Linked DNA regions of Filimonas lacunae. The protein of the gene in region 2 interacts with the protein of the main gene of each other region in a pairwise test. Links are inferred from orthologs where the notes say so. Each region holds a gene or a part of one and is shown on either strand. Other genes may lie near its edges.

The links. Proteins that work in one complex are often made in the same cells at the same time.
Region 1: the proteins of FLA_RS28135 (region 2) and FLA_RS27440 interact in binary tests that used the Escherichia coli proteins (3 or more experiments, as listed by UniProt). The link is inferred for Filimonas lacunae from one-to-one orthologs.

What each region holds. Positions count from the first base shown.
Region 1 is NZ_AP017422.1:6,957,123-6,961,509, forward strand. What follows is about bases 1,426-4,387. They hold FLA_RS27440 (methionine aminotransferase), read right to left. Parts: upstream 3,503-4,387; coding sequence 2,348-3,502; downstream 1,426-2,347. Other genes in these bases: FLA_RS27435 (ATP-binding protein), read left to right, coding at 1,426-2,351; mtgA (monofunctional biosynthetic peptidoglycan transglycosylase), read right to left, coding at 3,544-4,239; FLA_RS27450 (hypothetical protein), read right to left, coding at 4,276-4,387. In the rest of the region: FLA_RS27430 (hypothetical protein), read left to right, coding at 1-11; more of FLA_RS27435, read left to right, coding at 141-1,425. UniProt on the Escherichia coli protein: Shows aminotransferase activity with methionine and histidine as substrates, and to a lesser extent also with phenylalanine.
Region 2 is NZ_AP017422.1:7,117,845-7,123,676, reverse strand. Bases 1,416-4,396 are described here. They hold FLA_RS28135 (cytochrome c oxidase subunit I), read right to left. Parts: upstream 3,825-4,396; coding sequence 2,007-3,824; downstream 1,416-2,006. Other genes in these bases: FLA_RS28130 (cytochrome c oxidase subunit II), read right to left, coding at 3,902-4,396; cyoE (heme o synthase), read right to left, coding at 1,416-1,897. In the rest of the region: FLA_RS28150 (cytochrome c oxidase subunit 3), read right to left, coding at 1-388; FLA_RS28145 (cytochrome c oxidase subunit 3), read right to left, coding at 422-1,003; more of cyoE, read right to left, coding at 1,031-1,415; more of FLA_RS28130, read right to left, coding at 4,397-4,993; FLA_RS28125 (quinol:cytochrome C oxidoreductase), read right to left, coding at 5,049-5,832. UniProt on the Escherichia coli protein: Cytochrome bo(3) ubiquinol oxidase is the terminal enzyme in the aerobic respiratory chain of E.coli that predominates when cells are grown at high aeration.

The DNA.
Region 1 (4,387 bases), 160 kb from region 2 along the record:
AAGGAGAATAAACAGCAGTGAAACGGATTTTCCACATAGGTTCTCTAACATTCAGTAAGTTATTTAACAGGTCTAAATCCACTGTGCCGGAAGGTAGTGGGTTTGAATTGTTATTTGATTTTCTGATAAAGGAGATCTCTGTGCCTAAACAAACCGAAAGGCTTATTGCCGTGGGAAGAAAGGTAAAGGGAAAACCTGCCGACGAACTTATCCGCAACTACATTTCCTTTGAACACTATTTAACCAATCTTGACCCTGAACAAAAATACACCCGGGAAAAGCTAAGAGCAGCTGTTAAACAACGATTCCCCGCCCTGGTAAATGACCATTTTTTTTCTCTTCTGTTTGATACAGAACCTGTTCAAAAACTAAAGCTGGTTGCCATATTCATTGATTTCTGTTTGCAGGAAGCCTCAGCCATATTTGGTAATGCCGGTAGCGGACTTTTTGATCAGGTTAGTAAACAATTACAGATTGCACAACAACATACAGATAGCGAAGCTTCGTTACAGCAAATGCAGCTGCTGATTGATAAAATGTTTGCCTACATCAATATCAATTTCGGCCCCCCACTGGCAGAAAGAGTTTTCGATAACACTTACCAGAAAACAGCACGGTATTATAAAGACGCCGGCATTATTCATTACCTCGCAGCCTTCCTACCACAAAGCATTGTGTTGTCTTCTTTACTAAGCGACCTCACACAAGCGCAAACGCAAAAAGTGATTCGTGAAAAAATGGAAGAAACACAGCGGTTAAATCATGTGCTGGAACAACGGTTGAAACAGCTACAACAAACAAGGGATGAAGTAAAGCGGCAGGACAGCATGCTAAGCGGCATCATTTCTTCTTCACTCGACGCCATGATTACGGTGAATGAAGAAGGTATGATTATTAACTGGAACCGTGCTGCCGAAGAAATTTTTGGCTACAGCTATGAAGAAGCTAAAGGCCAGTATTTGTCAGATCTTATTATTCCGGAAGAATTTATACAACAGCATAAAGAGGGGTTTAACCGTTTCCTGAGAAACAGGCAAAGCACTATACTTGATAAGCGCATGCGATTGCAGGCCAGGAGAAAAAACAACAACCTGTTTCCTGTAGAACTTACCATTACTACCATTGAACACAATAACTTCTGCTACTTCAATGGCTTCTTACGCGACATAAGTAAAGAAGTGGAAAAGGAAAATGAACTGAAACAGGCACGTGAAGTAGCCGAGCAGGCATCGAGGATTAAAACGGAATTTTTAAATACCGTAAGCCATGAAATAAGAACACCATTGAATGCCATTATGGGCTTCACTTATCAGCTGTTGAACGGAAAAGTGAAAAGTGAAGAAGAGCGAACCAAGTACATTACCTATTTACGACAAAGCAGTGAAACATTACTGCACCTGATAAACGATGTGCTTGATTTTAATACACTCGAAAATGGCGGCCAGCAATTAAATAACGAAACCTTTCACTTAAGGGAGCTACTAAATAGTATTTCCATTGGGTTTGCTCCACTGGCTCTGCAAAAGAACATTGCACTGCTATTACAATACGATGAAAACATTCCCGACGTTATTCATGGAGACGGCGCCCGGTTATTCGCTGTATTAAGCAACCTGGTAAACAACGCTATTAAGTTTACACTCAAAGGCAGCATAGAAATAAAAGCAGTGCTGGTTGAGTCAAATACCGATGTACTGATAGTAGACTTTATGGTCGTTGATACAGGCATCGGCATTGCCAATGAAAAGCAGGAAAAAATATTTGAATACTTTATACAAGGTGAAAGTGATAATACCCGAAGATTTGGCGGTGCAGGCCTTGGGCTTTCTATTGTACGTAAAACCGTACAGCTGATGCAAGGTTCTATAGTGCTTGATAGTGAGCCTGGCAAAGGATCTACTTTCACCATCCGCATCCCATTGCAACATGCTAAGGAGCTGTTGGCTGTCACAGAATTTCCTGCCAGCGACAATGCCATATTCAAAGGCCGGAAAATACTGATAGCAGAAGACAACGAGTTTAATATTATAGTAGTTCAAAATTTACTCGAAGACTGGGGAGCCACTGTGGATGTTGCCTATAACGGACAGGAAGCATTGGAACGATGCCTGAATAATGATTACCATTTGGTATTGATGGACCTGCAAATGCCTGAAATGGATGGTTTAACCAGCAGTGCTGAAATCCGAAAATTCAATACCAGAATTCCTATCATCGCACTTACTGCTTCTTCGCTGGAAGAAATTGCTGAACATGTTAACACCAGCAATCTCAACGATTATGTACGCAAGCCCATTGACCCTAACGAACTGTATTATAAACTGTGCCGGTATCTTCCTAAAACCGTTTAACCCAGTTTAAAATTACTCAGGCGCTTGGCAGCACTTTCCAGTGTAGTAGCCTTTTTGGCAAAGCATAAACGAAGCACTTTATTATCTTCTGCATTGCTGTAAAAAGCAGATACCGGAATAGTAGCAACGCCTGCTTCTTTTACCAGCCTTTCCGCAAAAAGTCTGTCATTTTCATCTGTCAGGTGTGCATAGCTAAAACATTGAAAATAGCTTCCATAAGAAGGCAAGGCTTTAAAGGGCGTTTGCATCATCAGCTGTTGAAAATAATCGCGCTTGTGTTGTAAAAACTGGCCCAGTGATAAATACGCTTCTTCGTATTGTAAAAACTCGGCTAATGCAACCTGCACCGGGGTATTTGCAGAAAAACAATTAAACTGATGCACTTTTCTAAACTCTGCAGTTATATCAGCCGGCGCTACGCAATAACCCATCTTCCAACCAGTACAGTGGTAAGTTTTGCCAAAAGAAAAACAAACAAAACTTCTTTCCAGTAAACGGGGGAAACGCAGAATGCTTTGGTGTGGTATATTATCAAAAATCAGGTGTTCATACACCTCATCACTTACAATGATAATGTTGGTGTCTTCTACAACACTCTGTAGCTGCACCATATCTTCTTCACTTAACACACTTCCCGTTGGGTTATGAGGAGTGTTAATCATAATCATTCTTGTACGGGACGTTATTTTATTACGCACTTCTTCCCATGGTACAGCATACTCCGGGTATTTAAGCGAAATGAACACCGGCTTGGCTCCATTGAGTTCTATGGCCGGCACATAACTATCGTAGGCTGGCTCAAAAACAATAACCTCATCACCAGGTACAAGCACTGTTGTTAAGGCTGTATATAATGCATAGGTACCGCCGGGGGTAACAGTTATTTCCGAGTCTGCACTAACAGAGGTATTATATAGTTTTTGGATTTTTTCGGCAATTTTTTCCCTCAAAGGCAAATAACCATGCATGTGTGCATATTGGTTATAACCATTTTTCATAGCCTTATTTACCAGGTCTGTTAACTGGCCATCCATGGGAAAATCAGGAAAGCCCTGGCCAAGATTTACTGCGTTGTGCTCAACGGCCAGCTGACTCATAACAGTAAATATGGTGGTACCCACCTGTGGTAGTTTGGTAATAATTCTGCTCACAGCAATCCTTTTGGTCAAATATAAAACAAACCGTACAATCGTTAGTACATGAGTGCCTGTACATCAGGGTCATCCTGGATATTGTTCATCTGGCGTAAAATCAATTTCGATTTCCAGCCCACCCAACGGCTAACAGGTTTCACTGTATATATCTTGGGGTTCGGCAAACAGGCTATTATCATTGCTGCTTCTGTTCTGCTGAGGTTTTTAGCTGGTTTACCAAAGTATTTCTGCGCTGCGGCTTCAATGCCAAAAATGCCAGGGCCCATTTCAATCACGTTCAGATAAACTTCTAAAATCCGCTTTTTGCCCCAGGTCCATTCAATCATTTTGGTAAAGTAAAATTCCGGCACTTTGCGTATATAGCGTAAGGCACCGTTGCCCTGCCATAAAAACACGTTTTTAGCAGTTTGCTGGCTAATGGTACTTGCCCCACCACCTCTTACTTTTTTCTTCTTTTTAGGATTGGCGTTCAGGCTTTTTTCCAACGCCTTCCAGTCAAAACCACCATGGTCAGGAAACAGCTGGTCTTCACTGGCCATAGCTGCCAGTTTAACGTTGGGCGAAATTTCATCCCAGCTAACATAATCACGTTTTAAACCATAGCCGCCAAATACAGCGCCCGTTTGTGTAAGTGTGATAGGAGGAAAAACCCATTTACATATTACTGTGTATAGTAATGAAGTAATAAAAAGGATAAGAGTTATACGTAAAACCCAACGGAAGAATTTAGCCATGCCGACAAAGATATAGGAATCAAATATGCCTTTTTTCTAACTGGCATGAACATATTGTAAGCGGTATTTTTTTCCTATCCGTATTTCGGGTTTATACAACCAGTGCATAAGGGTACCCAGTAAAAAAATACCGGAAGCTATGCCCAGT
Region 2 (5,832 bases):
TCCATTCCCAGGCCTGACAGCTTAAGAAAGCTAAGCCACCTATAATAGTCCAGATCAGGTTTTTAACTACCGCCTGTTTTCTCATTTCCTGGCCAGCTTTCACTGCCAGTACCATGGTAACAGAGCTTACGATCAGGATAAAAGTCATTAAACTTACAAACAACAATGGATAACCAGCGCCCAATCCAGGAAATGAATTAAACACGTGGTTAGGGTCAGGCCATCCGTTAGTGGCAAAACGGGTAGTACCATAAGCAATCAGGAATGCACCAAATGTAAAGGCATCACTCATCAGGAAGTACCACATCATCACCTTGCCGTACTCCACGTTAAAAGGGCTTCTTCCGCCCGCCCAGTATTTGGGTTTTGTTGTAGCTGTCGTTGCCATTGTAATTAAGGAAATTTCGTTCGCAAATTTAATCTATCCAATCCAGTTAAAAAATACAAATAAGTATATCCAGAGTATGTCAACAAAGTGCCAGTAAGTAGCCACGATTTCCACCGGTGTGCTCGCGTACTGTTTGTTTTTCACACTATAAGCCCTAAAGAATATCACCAGTATAGCCACTACACCACCTAATACGTGTAAAGCATGCAATCCGCCGATAATACCCAGGAAGGAAGAAGACGGGTTGCTGTTTTCATACAGCATAGGCACCTCGTGGTTTACCTGTAAAAAGCCAACCAGTTGTAAACCGGCAAATAATAAACCTAATACCGCGGTAATAGTGATCAGTAAACGGTAGCGCGCCATTTCTCTTGCTTTAAAAGCCTTTAAGGCAAGGTGAATAGTACCGCTGCTGATTAAAATAACCACCGTAGCTATCCAGAAAGTCACAGGCAGATCGAACTCAATCCATTTGCTCTGTGCTCTTTTCACCACATAGGCACTGGTTAAACCAGCAAACATCATAATAATGCTGCCCATGGCTACCCACAAGGTAAACTTGTGAGGGTGTATTCTTTTTTTCTGTGTATCCGTGTCTGTACTCACCGCACTCATATACATCACTTCAAAAATTTAATACCGTTAATGATGAATTTTGTCTGCCAGTAAAGCCAGTAATACCAGCGGCAGATATATATAGCTGCTGAACATTACCCGGCGTGCCGACTTAATATCCATTGCTATAAACAACCGCACACATTGCATTACCAGGAAACCATTTAATACCAGCACTATCCAGAAACTCACAATACCTGTTAACCCAAAATAATAAGGCAGCATACAAACAGGGATCATCAACACCGCATACATCACACATTGAACAGCTGTAAACTTAGTGGGTCCCTTATCAGCAGGTAATAATTTAAAACCTGCTTTACTGTAATCTCCATGCGCCACCCAGGCTATTGCCCAGAAATGCGGAAACTGCCATAAAAACTGGATGCCGAATAAAGCCCAGCCACCTGCTCCAAAATCGTCGTTACCCGCTACCCAGCCAATTAAGCAAGGTAAAGCTCCCGGAACAGCGCCCACCAGAACGGCGATAGAACTGATTTTTTTAACCGGGGTGTAAATAAAAGCATACAGGAACAAACTAAACAGGGAAACCAATGCAGAAGACAGGTTAAAGAAGTGATACATCATAAACACTCCTACCAGGCCGGCAATCAGTGCAAACGTGTAAGCTTCTTTTACCGACATACGACCGCTGGCCACTGGCCTGTCTGCCGTACGTTTCATTACTGCATCCGTATCTTTTTCCACTGCCTGGTTAATGGCGTTGGCACTACCTGTTACCAGCATACCGGCAACAAATAACAGGATAATCTGAATCCAGTCGTACTCCACTACTTTAGGCGCCAGTAAATAACAAATCACGCAGGAAAAAACCACTGTAAAGCTCAGTGTAAACTTTATCAGCTGCTTGTAGTCCTGAAGTTTGCTCTTCAAACTAAACGTGTTATGTATCTCTGCCGTCATCAAGTTCCTTCTTCGCTTTAAAAGTGATGCCCTGATTTCTCAGGGCATCAGACATATTAGTTAAAATAAACTGTAGTTATTAGTGTGCCGACTCATCATCGCCAACAGGTACTGTTTGCGGAATGAAATCATGACCATCCTTACCGTAATCGTAAGCCCAACGGTGAACTTCAGGAATTTCTCCAGCCCAGTTACCGTGACCAGGATTGATAGGTGTAGTCCACTCCAGGGTGTTAGAACCCCATGGATTGGTAGTAGTAACCTTTCTTCCTTTGAAAATAGAATAAAAGAAATTAAACAGGAAGAAGAACTGTGCAGCAAATACAATGATTACTACAGTACTGATAAATCTGTTCAGTTCAATAAACTGTTTAAAGCTTTCCCAAACACCGTAATCGTAGTAACGACGTGGCATGCCGGCTAAACCTTCGTAGTGCATAGGCCAGAAAATCAGGTAAGCACCAACAAGGGTAATCCAGAAGTGGATATAAGCCAATGTGTTGTTCAGGTAGCGGCCATACATTTTAGGATACCAGTGGTAAACACCGGCAAACATACCAAACATAGACGCTACACCCATTACTATGTGGAAGTGGGCAATTACAAAGTAAGTATCGTGCAGGTGAATATCCAGTGCAGAGTTACCTAACCAGATACCAGTTAAACCACCTGAGATAAATAAGCTTACAAAACCGATGGCGAACATCATACCAGGAGTAAACCTGATATTACCACGCCATAACGTTGTTAACCAGTTGAACACTTTAATAGCAGAAGGCACCGCAATTAACAAGGTCAGTAATACGAATATAGAACCGAGGAATGGATTCAATCCGGTTACGAACATGTGGTGTGCCCATACTAAGAAGGCCAGAACCGCGATAGCAAACATTGATCCCACCATTGCCATATAACCGAAGATAGGTTTGCGTGCGTTGGTAGATAATACCTCTGACGCCATACCCATAGCAGGTAACAGGATGATATATACTTCGGGGTGACCCAGGAACCAGAACAAGTGCTGATAAAGGATGGCACTACCACCTTCGTTAGGCAACGCAGTGTTGGTAGTAGCAATAAAGATATCAGACAGGTAGAAGCTGGTACCGAAGTTACGGTCGAATATCAGCAGGATAAAACCTGAGAATAATACAGGGAAAGATAATACACCCAGAACAGCGGTGAAGAACAATGCCCAGATAGTTAATGGCAACCTGGTCATGCTCATACCTTTGGTACGCATGTTAAGGATAGTAGCAATATAGTTCAAACCAGCCAACAGCTGAGATACCACAAACAGGGCCATCGCTGTTAACCATAAATCCATACCGGTTTTAGAACCTGGTGAAGCATCGCCTAACGCACTTAACGGAGGATAAGCTGTCCAACCACCACTGAATGGACCGGTTTCAACAAATACAGATGAAAGCATTACGATACTGGCAATGAAGAAAAACCAGTAGCTAAGCATGTTCATTAAAGGAGAAGCCATATCCCTTGCACCAATCTGCAACGGAATAAGAAAGTTAGAGAACGTACCACTTAAGCCTGCTGTTAATACAAAGAATACCAGAACGGTACCGTGTGTAGTAACCAGTGCATAATAAGCTTCAGCGCTAATACGACCACCTTTAGCCCATTTACCCAGGATATCTTCTAACCATGGAAAAGTAGAATCGGGGTAGCCCAATTGCAAACGGAATAAAACAGACATTAAACCACCAAGCACAGCCCAAACCATCCCTGTTATCAGGAATTGTTTTGCAATCATTTTGTGATCCATGCTGAAAACGTACTTGGAGATAAATGTCTCATGGTGATGCCCGTGATGTTCATCATGATGAGCATCATGCCCGGAAACACCCACGTTTGCATGCAGAACAGCTTCGTTACTCATATCAAACTCTTTATTGGACTATATAACTTATTCTAAAATTTTGTTTCAATGACATTACGTCAACACTAATTACTAAACTAGTGAGCCAGCGCCACTTTTTTAGTGCTGTCTACAACAGGTGTAGTGGCAGCGGCAGCTGGTGCGTTGCTAGGATCCTTATCAGGATTAGCCACCAGGTAGTTAGGTTTTTGTTTTGCCATCCAAACATCAAACTCTTCCTGCGTTACTACTTCAATGATCCCTTTCATAGAGTAGTGTCCGTTACCACACATCTGGTCGCAGCTTATCTCGTAGATAAAGTCAGGGTTACCTGTCTTCTCTTTCATTTCTTTGGTAGTGTACTTAGGAGTAAACCACAAAGTAGTGGGTGTACCTGGTACAGCATCCATTTTCATACGAAACTGAGGTAAACCTACGTCATGGATTACGTCTCTTGAACCAATGATCAGTTGAACCGGCTTGCCTTTTACACAATACATAGTTTGAGACTGAACGATATCATCGTTGTTAGCAGGATCAGCTTTCATATTAAATTTCTCCTGATCAGCCCAAACCTGACCCAGTGGGTTATTGTTTGCGTCGTCAATTACACGGAAATATTTTTTACCGAATTCGTTGTCTTTACCTGCATAACGGAATATCCAGCCAAACTGTTTACCTGTTACTTCCACACGCAGTGAATTGGCAGGAGCATCACTGGTAAAAGTAAACCAGTTACGTAAACCAATTACTACCAGAATAGTAAGAGTGATAGCTGGAACAACTGTCCAGATCAACTCCATGGTGTTGTTATGAGGGAAGAAGAAAACCTTGCGTTTTGGATTTTCCTGATACTTATAGGCAAATACAAACAATACTATTTGTGTGGCTACAAATACGAAACCTGTAATCCATAAGGTAACAATTAACATGGAATCTACCTTCTCACCTTGTTCGCTGGCGCTACCTACAGGCAATAAAGTTTTAGGATATAAAGCCTTGTTGCACAGGTAAACACCTATTAAGCCCAGCACAAGAAAAGCCACCATCAGGAAACCGTTAATCTTATTGCTTTGCGCACGGGATTTTTCTTCACCCTTCAACACAGATACGTACTCACTGGCTTTAGCAATCTGGAAGATCACCAGGAAAACCAGTACTATCACTGCGATGGTAAAAAACATTGACATAATCTCTTATTCTAGTTATTTTCTAAATCAATTATCTTCTGCTATTCCTCCAATCTTACGTATGGTGGATGATACTTTCTTTCAGGAAAGGATGGTATTTCGCAACCAGTGGTTTGGAAGCCAGCGCCCTGCCTACAAAGAATATAATCATACCAACAAAGAATGCAGCAATACCGAAATCCAGCCAGCCTAAGGTAACATGTTCTTTAGAAAGGCTACCCATTACCATTTGATAAAAATCAACCCAGTGACCGAATATGATTAATACCGCCATAAAGGTAATCAGCGTATAGTTTCTTTTTGCACCGCGTTTCATCAAAATCAGGATAGGACAAATAAAGTTGATGATCAGGTTCAGGAAGAAGATGCCTTTGTAAGCACCCTGAACACGGTGTTTGTAATAAATAGTTTCTTCAGGAATGTTTGCGTACCAGATAAGCATATACTGAGAGAACCACAGATATGTCCAGAAAATAGAGAAGGCAAACATGAACTTACCAATATCGTGCAGGTGTTCCTGGTTAGTGTATTCCAGGTAACCTTTATTTTTCATGTAAATAACAAACAAGGCAACCAGTGACATACCAGAAACAAAAGAGCTTGCGAAAGTATACCAGCTATACATGGTGCTATACCAGTGTGCATCAATACTCATCATCCACAACCAGGGGATAGTAGAACCTACCGTTAAAGCAAACCATACAATAAACAAGGCAGCAGAAACTGTGTTTCTCCAGATAAAACGCTGGCCTTCTTCACCGTTCATAGCTCTTTCATCTGCTTCAGAGCTTAATTTACGCATTCTTGCACCTAATAAACTCCAGCCACCAATAGCCAAA